Regions from separate parts of the Mixta sp. BE291 genome, predicted to be linked through region 1. Evidence: riboswitches for the same ligand, from Rfam matches in the RefSeq annotation. Region 1 holds a riboswitch; each other region holds the start of a gene.
What was found. A riboswitch is a leader RNA that binds a small molecule or an ion and turns the genes downstream of it on or off. The one in region 1 is predicted to bind thiamine pyrophosphate.
Positions count from the first base shown of each region.

Region 2: linked by a shared signal. The riboswitch ahead of thiB (thiamine ABC transporter substrate binding subunit) and the one ahead of thiC (phosphomethylpyrimidine synthase ThiC) in region 1 are both predicted to bind thiamine pyrophosphate.
Region 3: linked by a shared signal. The riboswitch ahead of thiM (hydroxyethylthiazole kinase) and the one ahead of thiC (phosphomethylpyrimidine synthase ThiC) in region 1 are both predicted to bind thiamine pyrophosphate.

Region 1 covers NZ_JAVDXN010000015.1:28,797-31,061, forward strand. The annotation lists gene thiC (phosphomethylpyrimidine synthase ThiC) at 1-1,408, opposite strand, end outside; TPP riboswitch at 1,493-1,592, opposite strand; gene rsd (sigma D regulator) at 1,707-2,213, opposite strand.
Region 2 covers NZ_JAVDXN010000003.1:157,679-159,943, forward strand. The annotation lists gene sgrR (HTH-type transcriptional regulator SgrR) at 1-958, shown strand, start outside; TPP riboswitch at 996-1,100, shown strand; gene thiB (thiamine ABC transporter substrate binding subunit) at 1,147-2,133, shown strand; gene thiP (thiamine/thiamine pyrophosphate ABC transporter permease ThiP) at 2,109-2,265, shown strand, end outside.
Region 3 covers NZ_JAVDXN010000002.1:404,046-406,310, forward strand. The annotation lists gene thiD (bifunctional hydroxymethylpyrimidine kinase/phosphomethylpyrimidine kinase) at 1-112, opposite strand, end outside; gene thiM (hydroxyethylthiazole kinase) at 109-900, opposite strand; TPP riboswitch at 934-1,029, opposite strand; gene J2X14_RS06990 (radical SAM/SPASM domain-containing protein) at 1,434-2,265, shown strand, end outside.

The sequences.
Region 1 (2,265 bases):
CAGGGGCGATATCGGTGGTCAGCGGGCCGAGGGTATAAAACGGCGCTTCGTGGCAATGCTCCAGCTGCTCGGTCATATTGCGGCGGATCATCTGCATCGGCACATGGCCCGGCCCTTCAATCATCACCTGAACATCATATTCCCAGGCGATTTTAGTCAGCTCGCCCAGCGTATGCAGCTCGGCAAATTGCGCCTCATCATTAGCATCCTGAATCGAGCCAGGACGCAGCCCATCGCCCAGCGACAGGGAAACATCATAGGCGGCGCAGATTTCGCAGATTTCACGGAAATGCTGATAGAGAAAGCTTTCCTGATGATGGGAAAGGCACCACTTAGCCATAATCGAGCCGCCGCGCGATACAATGCCGGTCAGACGCTTCGCCGTCATCGGCACGTAACGCAACAGCACGCCAGCATGGATAGTAAAATAGTCCACGCCCTGTTCCGCCTGCTCCAGCAGCGTATCGCGGAACAGCTCCCAGTTCAGGTTCTCTGCGATGCCGTTGACCTTTTCCAGCGCCTGGTAAATGGGCACCGTGCCGATCGGCACCGGGCTGTTACGCAAAATCCATTCGCGCGTTTCATGGATATAGCGGCCGGTAGAGAGATCCATCACGGTATCCGCGCCCCAGCGGGTAGACCAAACCAGCTTTTCTACCTCTTCTTCAATTGAGGAGCTTACGGCAGAGTTACCGATGTTGGCATTTACCTTCACCAGAAAATTACGCCCGATAATCATCGGCTCCGCTTCGGGATGATTGATATTGGCGGGAATGATCGCGCGGCCCGCGGCCACTTCCTGGCGCACAAACTCCGGCGTAATGTTTTCCGGCAGCTGGGCGCCGAAACCGTGCCCCGCATGCTGCTGCAACAGCACTTCGCTTCGAATTCGCTCGCGGCCCATATTTTCCCGCAGGGCAATAAACTCCATTTCCGGCGTGATCATTCCCAGGCGCGCGTAGTGCAACTGGGTAACGCGCCGTCCCGCCTGGGCACGACGTGGACGCGGCAGGTTATCAAAACGCAGATGATCAAGCCCTTCGTCTTGCAGACGCAGCTGGCTATAACGGGAGCTTAGCGTAGTCTGCTCGGTATCATGGCGTTGCTCAATCCAGGCGCTGCGCAGGCGCGGCAGCCCCTGATGCACATCGATGGTTGCTTCAGGATCGCCATACGCGCCCGCCGTATCGTAAACCGGCACCGGCTCGTTGGCTTCATACACGGGGGAAGCTTTATCGCCGCCGGTAAGCGTCGGGCTAAGCTGGATTTCGCGCATCGGCACGCGAATATCGGGACGACTGCCGGTGATCCAGATACGTTTTGAATTGGGAAACGCAGTTCCCTGCAGGGAGGCAATAAACTGTTGCGCCTGGGCGCGTTGTTCACGACGGGTTGGTTTAGCAGACATAGCAAACTCCAGATAAAGGAACATTGCTTGTCCGGAGTTCGGAAGGAGTAACGACATGGCGTCAATACGTATTGACGCCATGAAAGCATCTGTACTCTTGTTCCCTTCGCAGGTACTAACCTGATCAGGTTCCGCGGATCCCGAATTAACGGTCTCAGCCTAAAAGGCACTCCGACAAGAAGAAATCTCGCTGCAGACGCGCTGCAAACGATACCTTACACGCGTGACGCTGCGGCAAGGTCATAAAAAAGCCCCTTCAGCATAAAGGGGCGTTAATAAAACTACAACCTGATAATAATTAAGCAGGTCGGGCGAGCGGCTGATCGTTGGCTGCGGTCAGCGTTGCTAAATTGTTCTCGAAGGCCAGCTGGATCAGCTTATCTTCCAGCGTAAAGCGCGCTTCCAGCGCTTCGCCCACCTCAGAGAGCGCCTGCTGGAATTCCAGGCAGTTATCGTGATCGATAGCGGCTTCCAGATGGGTGTCATACAGCTGCATGATCTGTTCGGTATTCCCCTGCAGCGCGGGATAAATTTGGGCTGCCGCCAGCAACGGGCTGTCGCCGGTCATCTCTTCGATAATACGTTCATAAACGTTGAAGTGGCCGGTAGAGAGGTAATCCACCAGGCTTTGACAAAAATTGTCGAGCGCCTTTTCATCAAGGGCGGTCAGAGACTCTTTATTCGGTTTGATACCAACGACCTGATAATAAGCAACCAATAGCTGCCTGCGCGCATTAAGCCAAAAATCTACCAGTTCATTACTGCCACCTACGCGCTCGGTCAGAACGTTTAACTGGTTAAGCATGTTTGTCTCCGTGAGTTATAGTCTTACCGCTACTTATACTTAACATCAGTAC
Region 2 (2,265 bases), on a different contig from region 1:
CGATCGCTGGCTGCCGTGGCTGCTGGGCAGCGCCAGCGCCATGATCCTGCCGCAGGAATGGCGGCAGTTGCCGGACTACAGCCGCCAGCCGATCGGCACCGGCCCCTATGCGGTGATCAAAAACCAGCGGTCGCAGCTGAAGATTCAGGCGTTTGATGACTATTTCGGCTATCGCGCGCTCATTGACGAGGTGAATATCTGGGTGTTGCCTGAAATCAGCGAAGAGCTGGTTTACGCCGGTGTGAAGTTACAGGGCGGCAGCGAAGAGGAGAAGTCGCAAGAGAGTCGACTGGAAGAAGGCTGCTACTTTCTGCTATTTGATCAGCGTTCGGAAAAAGGGCGCGATGGTCACATACGCCGCTGGGTCAATACCTTACTTAATCCGATAACGTTGCTGAGTAACGCCAGCGCCGGTTATCAACGCTACTGGTTTCCTGCCTGGGGGTTGCTGCCACACTGGCAACATCGGCCGGAACACCCCCTCACCATCAAACCACAAGGGCTTAGCGAGCTGACGCTGACCTGGTACAGCGATCATATTGAACATCGGGGCATCGCTCAGCTGCTGGAGCCGCTGCTGGCGGCGCAGGGCGTACGCCTGATTACCCAGGAAGTGGATTATGACAGCTGGTATCACGGCGCGGCGAAAAGCGATCTTTGGTTGGGCAGCGTGAATTTCACCCTGCCGCTTGAGTTTTCCGTGTTCGCGCTGCTGTATGAGCTGCCGCTGTTGCATCACTGCATCGACATTGACTGGGAGAGCGATGCCGGGCGCTGGCGTCAGCAGGCGTTGCCCTTAGCGGAGTGGTGTAAAAAACTAATGGATAACCACTATCTGCATCCGCTGTTTCATCATTGGCTGCTGCTGGAAGGACAGCGCAGCATGCGCGGCGTGCGCATGAATACGCTGGGCTGGTTTGATTTTAAATCCGCCTGGTTCGCCCCGCCGGAAACCTGACGCTTTCGTTAACCCAACGAAAACACTACACTAACAGCCGTTCTCAACGGGGTGTGGCAAAACCATCCGGTTTTTCACTGAGAGAAACCCGTCGAACCTGATCCGGTTGATACCGGCGTAGGGATTTGAGATGCGGTACTCCCCTCAGATCATGCGCCCTGTTACTTTTCCTCCTCAAGGAGCGCAACGTGTTGAAAAAAGTTTTGCCCGTTCTGCTGTTGCTGTCTGCCCCGGCTTTTGCTGCCAAACCTGCCTTAACCGTTTATACCTATGACTCTTTCGCGGCTGAATGGGGCCCCGGCCCGGCGGTAAAGAAAGCGTTTGAAGCGCAATGCGGCTGCGAACTGAAGTTCGTCGCGCTGGAAGATGGCGTATCGTTGCTGAATCGTCTGCGCATGGAAGGCAAAAACAGCAAAGCTGACGTGGTGCTGGGGCTGGATAACAACCTGATCCAGGCGGCAGAACAGACCGGCCTGTTCGCGTCCGGCAAGGTGGATACCGCCAGCCTGACGCTGCCGGGCGGCTGGCACAACAGTACCTTCATTCCCTATGACTACGGCTATTTCGCCTTCGTTTACGATAAAAGCAAGCTGAAAAACCCGCCGCAAAGCCTGAAAGAGCTGGTTGAAAGCGATCAAAAATGGCGCGTTATTTATCAGGATCCGCGTACCAGCACGCCGGGCCTCGGCCTGCTGCTGTGGATGCAAAAAGTGTTCGGCGACGACGCGCCGCAGGCTTGGCAGAAGCTGGCGCAAAAAACCGTTACCGTAACCAAAGGCTGGAGCGAAGCCTACGGCCTGTTTCTGAAGGGCGAAGGCGATCTGGTACTGAGCTACACCACCTCCCCGGCTTATCATTTGATTGCGGAGAAGAAAGATCGCTATGCGGCGGCGAATTTTGCCGAAGGGCATTATTTACAGGTTGAAGTGGCAGCCCAGCTGAAAAATAGCCGTCAGCCACAGCTGGCGCAGCAGTTTATGCAATTTATCGTCAGTGAGCCGTTCCAGCAGACCATCCCCACCGGCAACTGGATGTATCCGGTCACCCACACCGCTCTGCCAGAGGGTTTCAAAACTTTAACGGTGCCGAAAACCGCCCTGGAATTTACCCCGCAACAGGTTGCGCAGCAGCGCGCTGAATGGATTAATTCATGGCAACGCGCCGTCAGCCGCTGATTCCCGGCTGGCTGTGGCCTGGCCTGCTGACCGCCATGCTGCTGGTCGGCGTGGCGCTGCTGGCCTTTGGCGCGCTGTGGTTTAGCGCGCCGGAAAGCGACTGGCGCAGCCTGCTGCAGGATAGCTATTTGC
Region 3 (2,265 bases), on a different contig from region 1:
TCACGCTGGTGCCATACGCGCCCAGCGCAGAAAAGGTTTTTAGATCGGCCTGAATGCCTGCGCCGCCGCTGGGATCGGTACCGGCAATGGTTAACGCGTTAATTCGTTTCATGCCAGCGTCTCCTGATTCAGATTCCACAGCCCATCAAGAAAGGCAGGAATAAAGCTGCCTGGCCCGTTGGCTGCCGCCGCCGCCTGCGCGCCCGCACAGCCGATAATCCGACAGGCGCTGGCAATATGCAGCAGCCGATCGCCCGGCAGCGCGGCAAACCCCGCCACCACCGCCGAAAGCGCGCAGCCAGTGCCCACCACGCGCGTCATCAACGGCGAGCCGCCCACAATACGCAGCATGCGCTCGCCGTCGGTAACGTAATCCACCTCGCCGGTGATCGCCACAATGGTCGTGTAGCGCTGCGCCAGTTCACGGGCAGCGGAGAGCGCCGATTCCGCGCTGTGGCGGGTATCCACGCCGCGTCCGCCGCCCTGCTGCTGCGCCAGCGCCAGGATTTCAGATGCGTTGCCGCGTACGGCGGCGGGACGCAGCGCCAGCAGCTGCTGACAGAATTCACTGCGCAGACGCAGCGCGCCTACCGCTACCGGATCGAGCGTCCATGGCGTGCCCGCCTGGTTAGCGGCGTTGACCGCCGCCAGCATCGCCGCGGCGCGCGGTTGGGTCAGCGTGCCGACGTTAATCAGCAGCGCATCGGCCAGCGCGCTGAACTGCGCCGCCTCTTCGGCATCAATCACCATGGCGGGCGAAGCGTGCAGCGCCAGCAAAACGTTGGCGGTAAAAGATTGCACCACATCGTTGGTCATGCAGTGGATCAGCGGCGCGCGCTGGCGGAACAGGGAAAGAGAGTGCGCAACAAGCGCGTTATCAGGCAGGTCAGGCTGTTTCATAATGCTCCTGGCCGGCGCTCAAGAAGGCAATGCCGGTCAGGCATCTGACTTCCCTACGCTGGCATTATCCAGATCAGGTGGTACGGGTATTTCTCAGCCTTCATACGAAGGGCACCCCGAGTCATGTACATCAACAGATTGTAATTAGCGTCTTATTCAGACCTGTACAAGATAATGCCAGCGGCGAGAGGCAGACACAACCCTTACAGTCAGCATCGCCCGGCTTACGGCACAGCGACCCGCGACAGCGATCAGCATTCTCAGTAAGCCTGCGCTTGCGGGCAAAAGAACCTGCCATCACCGCGCCGCCAGGCTTTTTAAAGCCGCCCTTCTCTATACCAGGAAAAACAGCATTAACAGGCGTTTTTCGGCCGATTGGTTTAGTGCGCCTGGTTTAATCTGGCACAAGCTGGCCTGGCGTAGACGGGCCATACAGCATCTGCTCATCTCAGCGGCGAGCCGGGTCAGTTTAGCCTCTGATATTCATCAAAAACGCTATATCAACCAGCAGGCTGGCTGAGGCAGGAGAGACCATGAACTATTTTGAGCAAATCATTTTTGCTTCTGATGACAATATTAAAAATCTTTTAGACAGCCGTCGCAGCGCGAGCCTGTCAGCGTCGCAACAGGCGATTTTATTTAAGCGGCACGTCGAGATTGTTAATATGGAGCTGTCTTACAGCTGCAACCGGAAATGCGATTACTGTCCGGTCAGCTTTTCTAACCGCCAATCGGTGCAACGCTACATGGATCTGGCCGCGCTGGAAAAAGTGTGCCGCGAACTGGCTGAAATACGCTATGAAAATCGCATTTCCTTAAACCTCTATAATGAACCGTTGCTGGATCTGGCGCTGGAAAAGAAAATTGCGCTGGTGAAACAGTACCTTCCCTACAGCCATATCGCCTTCAACAGCAATGGCGACTATCTGGATCTCGCCCGGCTTGAAACGCTGGCTGACAGCGGGCTGAATAATATTTGCGTTACGCTGCATCCGCCGTCCAACAGAACGCAAACCGCTGCCGCCATTTTCCGCCGCGTCACTAAGCTGTTGGAAAAGCTGGCATGTGAAAATAAAGTCAATGATTTCACGTTGGATAGCGTTACGGAAAAGCAGTCGGTTCAGTTTCGGCATAAAGGCGTGCAGATTAAAATTCAGTGGCCGGACTGGCGTCAGAATGGTACTAACCGCGCAGGCGTGCTAACCGAACACGTTGCTTCGTCCACGATTCGCACTCAGCCCTGCGTGAAACCGTTCAGAGAATTCACCATTTTTTACGATGGTACGGTGCAACCCTGCTGTGAGAGTTTTCTTGACGATAAGACCAACCTTGCGCCTGCGGGAAATATCCACACCGCCACCATCT